Linked DNA regions of Sinorhizobium fredii. Each later gene encodes a partner of the first gene's protein in a complex. Links are inferred from orthologs where the notes say so. Each region holds a gene or a part of one and is shown on either strand. Other genes may lie near its edges. The genes, in order: NXT3_RS08080 and smc.

The links.
Region 2: the proteins of NXT3_RS08080 (region 1) and smc are in contact, whole or in part, in a crystal structure (PDB 3ZGX), measured with the Bacillus subtilis proteins. The link is inferred for Sinorhizobium fredii from one-to-one orthologs.

The regions. Positions count from the first base shown.
Region 1 is NZ_CP024307.1:1,661,640-1,666,742, reverse strand. Bases 2,273-5,103 are described here. They hold NXT3_RS08080 (segregation and condensation protein A), read right to left. Parts: upstream 4,205-5,103; coding sequence 3,341-4,204; downstream 2,273-3,340. Other genes in these bases: nagZ (beta-N-acetylhexosaminidase), read right to left, coding at 4,352-5,103; scpB (SMC-Scp complex subunit ScpB), read right to left, coding at 2,623-3,348; NXT3_RS08090 (ABC transporter ATP-binding protein), read right to left, coding at 2,273-2,551. In the rest of the region: twin-arginine translocase subunit TatC, read right to left, coding at 1-363; Sec-independent protein translocase protein TatB, read right to left, coding at 360-1,073; NXT3_RS08095 (twin-arginine translocase TatA/TatE family subunit), read right to left, coding at 1,144-1,350; more of NXT3_RS08090, read right to left, coding at 1,442-2,272. UniProt on the Bacillus subtilis protein: Participates in chromosomal partition during cell division. May act via the formation of a condensin-like complex containing Smc and ScpB that pull DNA away from mid-cell into both cell halves.
Region 2 is NZ_CP024307.1:1,007,445-1,015,044, reverse strand. What follows is about bases 1,517-5,522. They hold smc (chromosome segregation protein SMC), read right to left. Parts: upstream 5,179-5,522; coding sequence 1,717-5,178; downstream 1,517-1,716. Other genes in these bases: ppdK (pyruvate, phosphate dikinase), read right to left, coding at 1,517-1,570. Outside these bases: more of ppdK, read right to left, coding at 1-1,516; NXT3_RS04830 (DsbA family protein), read right to left, coding at 5,888-6,700; NXT3_RS04825 (DUF721 domain-containing protein), read right to left, coding at 6,822-7,328; mutY (A/G-specific adenine glycosylase), read left to right, coding at 7,419-7,600. UniProt on the Bacillus subtilis protein: Required for chromosome condensation and partitioning.

The DNA.
Region 1 (5,103 bases):
AACCAGGAACGGCAGGAAGGCGGCGCGCTCGTTCTTGTAGAGCCCGGGCGCGACGAACTTATAGACCTGCGAGGCGATTACCGGAAAGGCGATCACCAGCGCGCCGAACATCGCCACCTTGATCTGGGTGAAGAAAAACTCCTGCGGCGCGGTGTAGATGAGTTCCACGTTACGATGGCTGAGACCGGCCCAGCTCACCGCCCACTTGAACGGCAGGACGAGGAGATTGAACAGCTGCTTGGCGAAATAGAAGCAGACCAGGAAAGCGACGAAGAACGCGCCGACCGCCCACATCAACCGCGCCCTAAGCTCGATCAGGTGCTCGATCAACGGCTGCGGCTTGTCCTCGATATCGCCGCTCATGCGTCACCTTTTTTCTTGCGCGCAGATGCGCTTGTCTTCTCGGTTCCGACGGGGGCCACGCGGTCGCCGGCTGTGGTCTTCCTAGTCGCCGCTTTCTTCGGCGCGGCCGTAGCGGCGGCTTTCTTGGTGGCTGCCTTGATTGCCGGTCCCTTGGCGCTCGCCGCCTTCTGCGAAGCTGCTCTCGGGTTAGCGGCACGCTTCGGCGTCGCCTCGGGCGCCTTCGATTCCGCCACCTTTACCTCGTCCGCCGCTGCGCGTTGCATCTGCCGGGAGGCAGACCCGACGGCCGCGGCTGCCACCGTCTCGACCGGCTTCGCCGGCATTCCAGCGGGCGCAGTCGCCGGCTCGATTTGTGGTGCAGGCGTGACAGGAGCCTCGGGCGCGACCGGTTGGGCCGGAGCGTCGGGCGTCGTCGCCCTTTGCAGATCGGATTTGATCTCGTTTCCGAGCTGCCGCAGCGGGTTCATGGCATCGCGCAATGCGGTGGTCGGATTGAGGCTTTGCGCATCGCTGATCGTCTTGCGAACCTCGTCGAGATCGGCCTCCCGCAGCGCTTCATCGAACTGGCGGCGGAAGTCGGAGGCCATGCCCCGCATCCGCCCCGTCATTCGTCCGAAGGCCCGCAGCATGGGCGGCAGGTCCTTCGGTCCGACGACGACGATCAAGACGATTGCAATAACAACAAGCTCGGTCCAGCCGATATCAAGCATCCGACGCGCCCTACAAACCCGTAATGCGGCTCACCGGACGCTAGGCGCGCCGGTTGGCCATTTCCGATCGTCAGCGGACTTCGTCGGACTTGTGCTCGACGGTCTTGCCGTCGATCGTCTTGTCGGCCGAGGCAGCGTCCTCGTCGGTCATGCCCTTCTTGAAGTTCTTGATGCCCTTGGCAACGTCGCCCATCAATTCCGGGATCTTGCCACGACCAAACAACAGCAGCACGACCACCAGGACGATCAGCCAATGCCAGATGCTAAACGAACCCATCCACTTACTCCCTCAGGCTTTATCGATTCAAAGCCATCACGTTGTCATTTTTCAGGCGCCGCTTGAAGGCGCGCCGTCATTGTGACCGAACCTAAGATGTCGAGGCGTCTTTTTCAAACACCAATATGTCGCGCTCGTTAACGGAAAGCGTGACGTCACGCAATCCTGTCGGCAACAGATCGGCCCGAATGCGGGCCCGTACCGTCCGCTCCGACTGCGGCACGGCGAGTTCCAGCAACTCGACGACGCCCAGGAAGCGTCGAGACAGGATGCGCGCCGGGATGTCGCCGCCCTCCGGCTTCAACTGAACACCGGAGAGCCGCACCGCCACGCTCAAGGGCTGCCCCTCCTTGTATTCCCCGGCAGGCACGTCACCGAGCGGCGTTTCGACGCGGCCGCCGCGCACACGCGCATCGAACACGTTGATCTCGGAGAAGAACCCGGCGGCAAACAGATTGCAGGGCTTGCGATAGAGCTCGTCGGCGGTGCCGACCTGAACGAGGCAGCCATCCTTCAGGAGCGCTATACGGTCGGCCATGCGCATGGCCTCTTCCGCGTCATGGGTGACGACGATCGCCGTCGCCCGCGTTTCGCGGAGGATCGCCAGCGTATCGGCACGAATGGAATCCTTCAGGCGGGAATCGAGACCGGAGAAAGGCTCGTCCATCAACAGCACCGCCGGCCGCGGGGCGAGCGCCCGCGCGAGCGCCACCCGTTGCTGCTCGCCGCCTGAAAGCACATGCGGGTAACGATCTGCGTAATGAAACAGCCCCACGCGATCGAGCGCCGCATCGGCCTGGATCAAAGCCTCCTTCTTCGGCAGGTCGTTCAAGCCGAAGCAGACATTGTCGCGAATGGTCATGTGCGGGAAGAGCGCGAAATCCTGGAACATCAGCCCGACGCCACGCCTTTCCGGCGGCAGGAAGACGGAGGGACCGGATATTTCCTGCCCGTTCAGCAGAAGCCGGCCGCCGGTCTGCATCTCGATGCCGGCCGCGATCCGCAGCAAGGTTGTCTTGCCGGACCCGGAGGGGCCGAGCAGGCACAGCACTTCGCCGGCCTCGGCAGTCAGCGAGACGTTCTTGATCGTGTCCTTCGAGTGATAGCGGTGGCTGATGTTTTCGAATGCGAGGCTCGCCGCAAAGGACACACCCTGGCGTCTCGTCGTCGCAACGGCGCCGTTGAGCGTGTCTGAACCCATGCCCGCATTCCTTGACCGAAGGCCTTCCGGAGGGATAGCGGCCCTAAAGCCGATAGCCCCACTCAGGATTCCTAATCGTCCCCTTCAGCCTTCGGAGTCAAGAGGCCCAGTTCCTCGAGGTCCATCTGGGTGATGGGATCCTCATTGTCTGAAAGTTCGTCCTCACCGACAGGGACCGGGATATGCAGGTTGGAGGGAACCCGACCGGACAGGAGACCGGCGCCCTTCAATTCCTCGATGCCCGGGAGATCGCGGATTTCTTCCAGCCCGAAGTGATCGAGGAAATCCCGCGTCGTTCCGAATGTGACCGGCCGCCCCGGCGTGCGTCTTCGGCCGCGAAACCGCACCCAGCCCGCCTCCATCAGTACATCGAGCGTGCCTTTGGAGGTCTGAACGCCGCGGATGTCCTCGATCTCCGCACGCGTCACCGGCTGGTGATAGGCGATAATGGCCAGGACTTCGAGCGCGGCGCGCGAGAGCTTCTTGATCTCCTGCTCGTCAGTTTGCACGACGAAGGAGAGATCGGCCGCGGTGCGGAACGCCCAGTGGTCGGCGACCTGAACGAGATTGACGCCGCGGCTCGCATAGGACGCTTTCAGCCGTGCCATGACACGGCCGACATCGACACCACGGGGTATCCGGCTGGCGATATAGCTCTCGGAGATTGGCTGCGCCGATGCGAAGACGAGCGCTTCGGCGATCCGCTCCGCCTCCTCCGCCAGCCCTGGATCGATGAACACCTCGAGCTCATCCTCGTCGTCGGGTAGTCCGGGCAGGAATTTTTGCGCCTCAGCCACGCGCTGCCTCCATTTCCGCAAGGGTCGCGGCATCGATCGGCTTCGGCCCTCGCCTTAGATAGATTGGTGCGAAAGCGGCCTCCTGCCGGATTTCCAACCGTCCCTCCCGCACCAGCTCGAGCGACGCGGCAAAAGAACTTGCGATCGCCGTTGCACGCTCCTTCGGGCCCGTCATGTAGCGGATGAGGAAATGATCGAGCGCGGTCCAGTCTTCGAGGCTGCCGACCATCCGGGCGAGGATGAGGCGCGCATCGGCAAGCGACCAGACATGGCGCTTCTCGATCGTCACCTGGGTTATCGCCTGCCGTTGGCGGAGCGTAGCGTAGGCCGTCAGCAAGTCGTAGAGCGAAGCGTCGTAGCCGGACTTTCGTTCCGATACGAGGTGCTCAGGCGCACCGCGTCCGAAGACGTCTCGGCCCAGCCTGTTGCGGTTGACCAGCCGCGTCGCGGCATCGCGCATCGCCTCGAGACGCTTCAGCCGAAAAGCCAGGGCGGACGCCATTTCCTCGCCCGAGGGCCCCTCGTCCTTCGACTGCTGGGGAATCAGCAGGCGCGACTTCAGATAGGCAAGCCATGCCGCCATCACCAGGTAATCGGCGGCAAGTTCGATGCGGATCGAGCGCGCCCGCTCGATGAAGGCGATATACTGCTCGGCAAGCGCAAGAACGGAGATTCGCGAAAGATCGACGCGCTGGCTGCGCGCAAGATGCAGAAGCAGGTCAAGCGGGCCCTCGAAGCCGCCAATGTCGACGACGAGTTCTTCCTCGTGCAAGCCGCGATCGGCGGACTCGTCCTGCCACAAAGGCTCCATCGGCGCCTTTGCCACCGGTTGCCCCTGCCTTTCGTCAGACCCCATCGACCCCATGCCCTTTCAACGCGGCGTAGCCGCGTTTACCAACTAGAGCGCCCCCACCTTCATGCGAAGGCACAAAAGAACTCTCTACCGCTTTGAATCCAACGCATCTTTTCTGCCTTCGACATATCCGCTCGCAAGCAGAATGCCCTAGGCGAGCGAGAACATCGCATTGAACTCCGCTCGCAATATGTCTTCGTCCGAACCGTCAGGCTGCCGGAAGGCGGCCTCGGCCGCCTTCGCGCGGCGCAGCCGGTCGCCCGACAGAAACGGGACGACATCGGCGACCGCCTTCATTTCTTCCATAATGCCGTGGCAATGCAAGACGAGATCGAGCCCTGCGTCGACAATCCCCCGGGCGCGGGTGGTCATATCGCCAGCAAGTGCGTTCATGGAAACGTCGTCGGACATCAACAGGCCGTCGAAGCCGATATAGCCGCGGATGATCTCCCGCACGACCTTGGAAGAGGTGGTTGCCGGATTGTCGGGGTCGATCGCCGTGAACACCATATGCGCCGACATCGCCATCACCTCGTCCTTCATGGCGGCGAATGGCTGGAAATCGACACGCTTCAGTTCGTCCAGCGAGGCGTCGACCACCGGCAGGTTGTGGTGCGAATCCACGAAGGTGCGGCCATGGCCGGGCATGTGCTTCATCACCGGCAGCATGCCGCCCGCTTTCAGGCCCTCGCCGACGGCACGGCCGATCGCCGTCACGGTCGCCGCATCGTGGCCATAGGCCCGGTTGCCGATGACGTCATGGCTGCCGGGCACCGGCACATCGAGAACCGGCAGGCAGTCGACCGTGATGCCGAGCCGCATGAGATCGAAGGCATGCAGGCGGCCGAGCAGCCACGCGGCACGCAGCCCCATTTCAACGTCGCGCCGGTAGATCTCGCCGA
Region 2 (7,600 bases), 650 kb from region 1 along the record:
CGATCTCGCCCTTCAGCACTTGGCCCGACGATCCGTCGATAGTGATCACCTCACCCTTCTTCAGGGTGACGCTCGCGGTGATCAGCAGCTCGCCCCGCTGATCGACGCGGATGCTGCCGGCGCCGGAGACGCAAGGCGTGCCCATGCCGCGGGCGACGACGGCGGCGTGGCTCGTCATGCCGCCGCGTGTCGTCAGGATGCCCTGAGCCGCATGCATGCCGTGGATGTCCTCCGGGCTCGTCTCGACTCGGACCAGGATGACCTTGCGGCCTTCCTTGACGGCCTGCACCGCCTCCTCGGAGGTGAAGACGATCTCGCCCGTCGCCGCCCCCGGCGAGGCCGGCAGCCCCGAGCCGATGATGTCGCGGCGGGCATGCGGATCGATGGTCGGATGCAGGAGCTGGTCGAGCGAAGCCGGATCGATGCGCGCCACGGCCTCTTCCTTGGAAATCAGGCCCTCCTCGGCCATGTCGACGGCGATCTTCAGCGCCGCCTTGGCGGTGCGCTTGCCGGAGCGGGTCTGCAGCATCCAGAGCTTGCCGCGCTCGATGGTGAATTCGAGGTCCTGCATGTCGCGGTAGTGGCGCTCAAGCGTCTGACAGATCGCCTCGAACTCGGCGAAGCCCTCCGGCATCAGCTTTTCCAGCGACGGCTTATCGGAGCCGGACGCGATCCGGGCGGCCTCGGTGATGTTCTGGGGCGTGCGGATGCCGGCGACCACGTCCTCCCCTTGCGCATTGACCAGGAATTCGCCGTAGAGTTCCTTTGCGCCGGTCGACGGGTTGCGGGTGAAGGCGACGCCGGTTGCCGACGAATTGCCGAGATTGCCGAACACCATCGCCTGAACGTTGACGGCGGTGCCCCAGGCGGCCGGAATGGCGTGCAGATGCCGGTAGGTGATGGCACGCGGGTTCATCCAGCTCGAGAAGACCGCGCCGATCGCACCCCAGAGCTGGACTTCCGGATCCTGCGGAAAGGGCTCGCCGAGCACCTCCTCGATCGCTTCCTTGTAGCGGGAGATGACATGCTGCCACTCGACGGCCGAAAGCTCCGGATCCTGCTCGTGGCCGAGCCGCGCCTTCTCTTCCTCGAGGATTTCTTCGAAGATCTCGTGATCCACGCCCATCACGACGTCGCCATACATCTGGATGAAGCGGCGGTAGCTGTCCCAGGCGAAGCGCGCGTCGCCGGCATCGTGTCCGAGCGCGTGCACCGACTGATCGTTGAGACCGAGATTGAGGACCGTATCCATCATGCCGGGCATCGAGGCGCGGGCGCCGGAACGGACCGAGAGAAGCAGCGGATGGTCCGTATCGCCGAAAACGCGCCCGGTGATCTCTTCCATCCGGGCAATGCCCTCGCGGACCTGCTCGCGCAGGCCTTCGGGCATTTCCCGGCCGTTGTCGAAATAGCTGTTGCAGGCATCCGTGACGATGGTCAGGCCGGGGGGCACCGGCAGGCCGAGATTGCACATTTCGGCAAGGTTCGCGCCCTTGCCGCCCAGCCTGTTGCGATCCCCCGCACTCCCTTCGGCCTTGCCTCCGCCGAAGGTGTAGACCCATTTCGTCATGCCTGTTCTCCACCCAGAAACAGTTCGATGGACGATCTACAGTATATGGTTCGGCCTGAAAATGCACTCGGCGAAGATTTTTGCTGCAGTGCATCAAAAATGCAGCAGCGCCTGTCGCCTCTCTCGTCTGCGGATGGCCCGCCGGTTCAGACCGCTTCGCGCATGCGCTCGGCCGTCTGCAGGTCGACGGAGACAAGCTGCGAAACACCCTGCTCGGCCATGGTGACGCCGAACAGGCGGTTCATGCGGGCCATGGTGATCGGGTTATGGGTGATGATGATGAAGCGCGTCTCGGTCGAGGCGGCCATTTCATCCATCAGGTTACAGTAGCGCTCGACATTGTGGTCGTCGAGCGGTGCGTCGACTTCGTCGAGCACGCAGATCGGCGCGGGATTGGTGAGGAAGACGGCGAAGATCAGCGCCATCGCCGTCAGCGCCTGCTCGCCGCCGGAAAGCAAGGTCATGGTCTGCGGTTTCTTGCCCGGCGGCCGGGCGAGGATTTCGAGGCCGGCCTCCAGCGGATCGTCGCTCTCGATCAGTTGCAGTTCCGCGGTGCCGCCGCCGAAGAGATGGGTGAAGAGCCGCTGGAACTGGACATTGACCACGTCGAAGGCGGCAATCAGCCGTTCGCGTCCCTCGCGATTGAGGTTCTGGATGGCGCTCCGGAGCTTGCGGATCGCCTCGATGACGTCATCGCGCTCCTTGAGGAGTGCTGCCAGCCGTTCAGAAAGCTCCTTCTGCTCCTCGTCGGCACGCAGGTTGACGGCGCCGAGGCGCTCCCGCTCGATCTTCAGCCGCTCAAGCTCACGCTCGACGGCTCGCATGTCGGGCAACGCCGCATCGGCGGCCAGCCCAGTCAGGCGCATCGCCTCGTGCGGTGCGCAGGAAAGCGCCTCCAGTATCCGCGCCTCGACCTCGACGCGCCGCTCGCGGGCCGAGACGAGCCGTTCCTCGGCTCGGCCGCGCTTTTCGCGCGCTTCCGCGAGTTCCGAGAGCGCCGCCGCGGCAAGGCGATCGGCTTCACGCTGGCGGGTCTCCGCCTCGGCGAGGATGTCGGCCGCCTGGCGGCGCGCCGTCTCCGCCTTCTGCAACTCGTTTGCCAGGGCGCGGCGCTTGTCGTCGAACTCGTCGGGTGCGTCGACGAGCTCCTCGACCTCCTCGCGCGCTTCCGCCTCGCGGTCGCGCAGTGTCGCGATGTGCTCCTCGGCGCTCGCCGCCCTCGCCCGCCAGGTCTCGCGTTCCGCAGCGATCGCCGTCAGCCGGCGCAGGCGCGCCTCGTTTTCGCGGGCAAGTCCGTCATGCGCGGCGCGCGCTTCGGCGACCGCGGCGCGGTCCGTCGCAACCTCCGCCGTCCGGGTGCGCAGCCGCAGCTCGAGTTCCGAGGGGTCGGACGCCTCGGCCAGTGCGTCGTTCGCCGCCTCGATCTGCTCGGCCGCCTCTTCGACCTGAGCCTCGAGCTGAAGCTTCGTCTCGGCAAGCACCGCCCGGCGGCGAACGAGATCACCGGAGGCACGTTCGGCCGCAGCTAGAGCGTCGCGCGCCTCGGCGAGCTGCCTGGAGATCATCCGCTGGGCATCGCGCGACAGCCGCAGCCGCTCGTCCTCGGCACGAATGCGCGCGCCGGCGGCGGCGAGATCCGCCTCCGCCCGGCGCAGCACCTCAGCCGCATCCTCGGCCTCCGCCTCGAGCTCGGAAAGGCGGTTCTTCTGCGCGAGCCTCAAGGCGGCAGCACTCGGCGCTTCCGAGCCGGTGACGTGCCCATCCCAACGCCAGACAGCGCCTTCCTTCGTCACCAGCCGCTGGCCGGACTTCAGGAGCGGCAACAGGCGCTCAGCCTCGGATTCGTTTCCGACGATGCCGATCTGGCGGAGCGTGCGGCCCAGCGCCTCCGGGGCGCTGACATAGTCGCTGAGCGGCAAGGCACCGCCGGGCAAGGCGGGGTCGTCGGCGTGGTCGCCGGGCATGCGCCAATGGGCGGCAGCCGCCTGCTCCAGCGGCGAATCGAGGTCGTCGCCCAATGCTGCGCCGAGCGCCGTCTCGAAGCCGCGCTCCACCTTCATATCCTCGACGACCGCCGGATAGGCGCTGGCGCCGGCCGCTTCCAGCATCCGGCGGATCGTGCGCGCCTCGGTTTCAATGCCGTTCAGCCGCGCCCGCGCCTGGTCGACGGGCTGGCGGGCCGCCGCTTCTTCCGCCCGCGCTTCGGCAAGGTTTTCCTCCACGGCGACGACCACCGCCTCGGCCTCTTCCAGCGCCGCTTCCGCGGCCTCCACCTGCCCCTGCTTCTCGTGAGGGTCCGGGAGGGCCGCCATCTGCCGGTCGAGGCTTTCGAGGTCGCGCCCCTGATCGGCGAGCTGACGGGCAAGGCGCGCCTGCCGCTCGGCGAGGTCGCGCAGCGTCCTGTCGAGCTGGTTGCGCGCCGCTTGCGCTTCGGCGCGCTCGGCGGTAAGCCCGGCGAGATCGGCTTCGCTGCCGGAAAGCCTTTCGTTGGCGTCCTCCAGCCTTTCTCGCGCCTCCGCGGCACGCTCGTCCGCCTCGGCGAGCGCGTCGCGCAGCTCTTCCTCCTCCAGGTCGAGGCGGGCAAGGATGCCGGCATTGTCGGCGATGAGCCGCTCCTCGCGGGCGATATCCTCGGCAAGCTGCGAGAGCCGCCGCTGCAATTCGTCGCGCCGGCGCAGAATGCGCCCGGCATCTTCTTCGAGCTGCGCGCGGGCGATCTGCAGGCGCTGCAGCGCTGCTGCAAGCTTCGCCTCGTTCTCGCGCAGCTCCGGCAGCTTGAGGCTCGAGATCGCCTGATGCTTGGCCGCTTCCATCTGCGCCTGTGCCTTTTCGGCGACGAGCGCGGTGATCTGGTTCAACTGGCTGGTCGCCTCGGCTTCGGCCTCCTTCGCCTGTACCCAGCGGATGTGGAGCAGGATCGCGTCGTGACGGCGGATTTCCGCCGACAGCATCTTGAAGCGGTTGGCTTGACGCGACTGGCGCTTCAGGCTCTCGATCTGGCTTTCGAGCTGCGAGGTGACGTCATCGAGCCGTTCGAGATTGGTCTCCGCCGCCTTCAGCCGCAGCTCGGCCTCGTGACGGCGCGAGTGCAGGCCGGAAATGCCGGCTGCCTCTTCGAGCAATTGCCGGCGGGCTTGCGGCTTTGCGGCGATCAGCTCGCCGATCCTGCCCTGCCCGACCATCGACGGCGAGCGGGCGCCAGTCGAGGCGTCGGCGAAGAGCAGCTGGACGTCCTTTGCCCGCGCCTCCTTGCCGTTGATCCGGTAGACCGATCCCTGCTCGCGCTCGATCCGGCGCGTCACCTGGATCTCGTCGCTGTCGTTGAACGCGGCGGGCGCCGTGCGGTCGCCATTGTCGAGGTAAAGACCGACCTCGGCGGTATTGCGCGCCGGCCGGTTGCCCGAACCGGAAAAGATCACGTCGTCCATGCCGGAGGCGCGCATGTTCTTGTAGGAGTTCTCTCCCATCACCCAGCGCAGCGCCTCGACGAGGTTGGACTTGCCGCAGCCATTCGGCCCGACGACGCCGGTCAAGCCCCGTTCGATGATGAATTCGGTCGGTTCGACGAAGGATTTGAAGCCGAGCAGGCGCAGCTTGTTGAATTTCATGGGGCGCGATACCCCCCTTTGCGATGTGCGGCGACCGCGCTGCACCCCCCTCTGCCCTGCCGGGCATCTCCCCCGCAAGGGGGGAGGTCGGCTAGACGCATGGGCTTCCGCGACATCAAAGCCGAATGTGCCGAAAGCCCCACTAAAAATGACCCAAGCGACAGGTATTTGGTCGAGCGGGACATCGCCACTTGCCGATCGCCCCCCTTGTGGGGGAGATGCCCGGCAGGGCAGAGGGGGGTGAGCCACGAGCGCATCACTCGAATGTCCCCTTCCCGATAACCCGAACGATATGCTCGCACACATTTGTCAATGTCGCGCAGCACGTCGTCATTCCAGAAACGCAAGACAGTCCAGCCAGCGGTCTCCAGTCGGAGCGTACGCTGCCGATCGTAGTCGGCATCACCCGGTTTCGCATGCTGCGCACCATCGACTTCGATGATCAGTCGATGTGCGGGGCAAGCGAAATCGACGATATAACCCGCGACCGGAACCTGTCGGCGAAAGCCGAGGCCCATCAGTCGATGTGCGCGCAACTCGTTCCACAGCTTGACCTCGGCGTCGGTCATCACACTCCGCATGCGGCGCGCATTGGAGCGAGTTTTCGGCGGAACGTCAGTGTGAGGCATGGCCAAACCTCACGGGTTCCCGAACATAAGAAACGGGCGCACGGCCGCAGCCGTCGCCCGTTGTCAGGAAGAGCGAAGGATCAGAGCTTGCTGTCGATGAGGGCCGACATAACGTCAACCGACATGTCCCCCGAATAGTGCTCGCCATTCACGAAAAAGGTCGGCGTCGATTTCACTCCGAACTCCTTGGCGCCGCGCTGCATGACTGCGTTCACATCATCCAGAAGTTTTTGGTTCGTCAAGCAGGCCTCGAAGCTCTCCTGTGTAAAACCGGCGAGTTTCGACATCTGCAGCAGTGCATCGCGGCCGTTTTCCGCGGCGGCCCATTGTTCCTGCTGCTTGAACAGCATGGAGATCATCGGGAAATACTGTCCCTCCGGAGCGCAGCGCGCCAGCATGAAGGCGGCCGCGGCGCGCGGGTCGAAGGGGAATTCGCGGATGACAAAGCGCACCTTGCCGCTGTCGACATATTTCGTCTTGATGGCGTCGAAGGTCTTGTTGTGAAAGTTGGCGCAGTGCGGGCAGGTCATCGACATGTATTCGACGATCGTTACCGGCGCATTGGCCTCGCCGAGCGCCATTTCCGGAAGCGCGCCGGGCTCCATCAGCTTCTGCACGTCGACGCTGCCTTCCGACTGCGGCAACTCGGCCTTGGCGGTCGGGGCGGAAGACTGCGCGACCTCGGTGGCGGCGGGCTTCGCCTGGCCGGAAGCGGCCGGCGTCGCGGCGGTGGAGCCGGTGGTCGTCGCGTCCGCGCTGGCCGTTGTTTCAGCCGGCGCCTTGGAAGCCGCCTCCTTCTTTTCTTCGCTGCAGGCTGCAAGCACCAGGGCAATCGCCGCGACGGCGACACCGCTCAGCAGGCGTTTCGGAAGGCTCGTTTCGGAAGCGGACATGGAAGGACCCGTGTTCTAGGAGGGGAAAATTGAGTTGTGATTTCGATAACTTGCTCAGTGCAAGGCGACAAGGGGCACTGTTTCAACTGAATTCAAAGAATTGTGACCCCTTGATGGTGAACTACTTGCGGCGCTGAGACAGGACCGCCGTGCCGAGCCGCTTCAGTGCGGCCTTCAGCGCCTCGCTCTCGATGCCTTCAACCATGGTGTCGAGCCGGCGTGCCGGTTCGCCGGTCAGCGGCCGCGGCCGCCGGTAGGGCTTGGGCGGCGGTGCGACAGGCTTCTGGACGATTCGAAGCTGACCGATCGCATGGAAGCCGAAAAAGCCGTTGATGCGCTGGATCAGTTCGCCCTGGGCGTGGGTCAGGAAAAGCGCCCTTGCGCCTTCACAGGCAACCGTCAGCACGCCGGGCTGGTAGCCGCCATCGCTGCCGATCTCCGAGGCGCGCCGCGGCCAGGCGATCTTTTCCGGCCGCGTGCAGTCGGCGAACTCCGCGCCGGCGATCTCGTCCCAGGAGCCGAGCAGCATCGTGTTGATGCCGGCGCGCTTGGCCAGCACCGGATCGATCAGCCCGTTCGCAACCTCGCTGATCTGCACAACGCCCTTGCGGGACTTCGCTTCACTCACCGGAACGACTTTCTGTTCGCAACTTCGATCGAGCCTTGAAGCCCAAGCGGGCGTCGGCCAAGTATAGGCCGGAAAGGGACTCTCCGGCAAATGACGCTCGACACGCTAAAGGCGGCCGAAGCCGCCACCGTGCTGCTCAACTGGTACGATCGCCACCATCGCGATCTGCCGTGGCGTGTCTCGCCGCCGATGGCAGCGCGCGGCGCCGTCGCCGATCCCTACCATGTCTGGCTGTCCGAAGTCATGCTGCAACAGACCACCGTGCAGGCGGT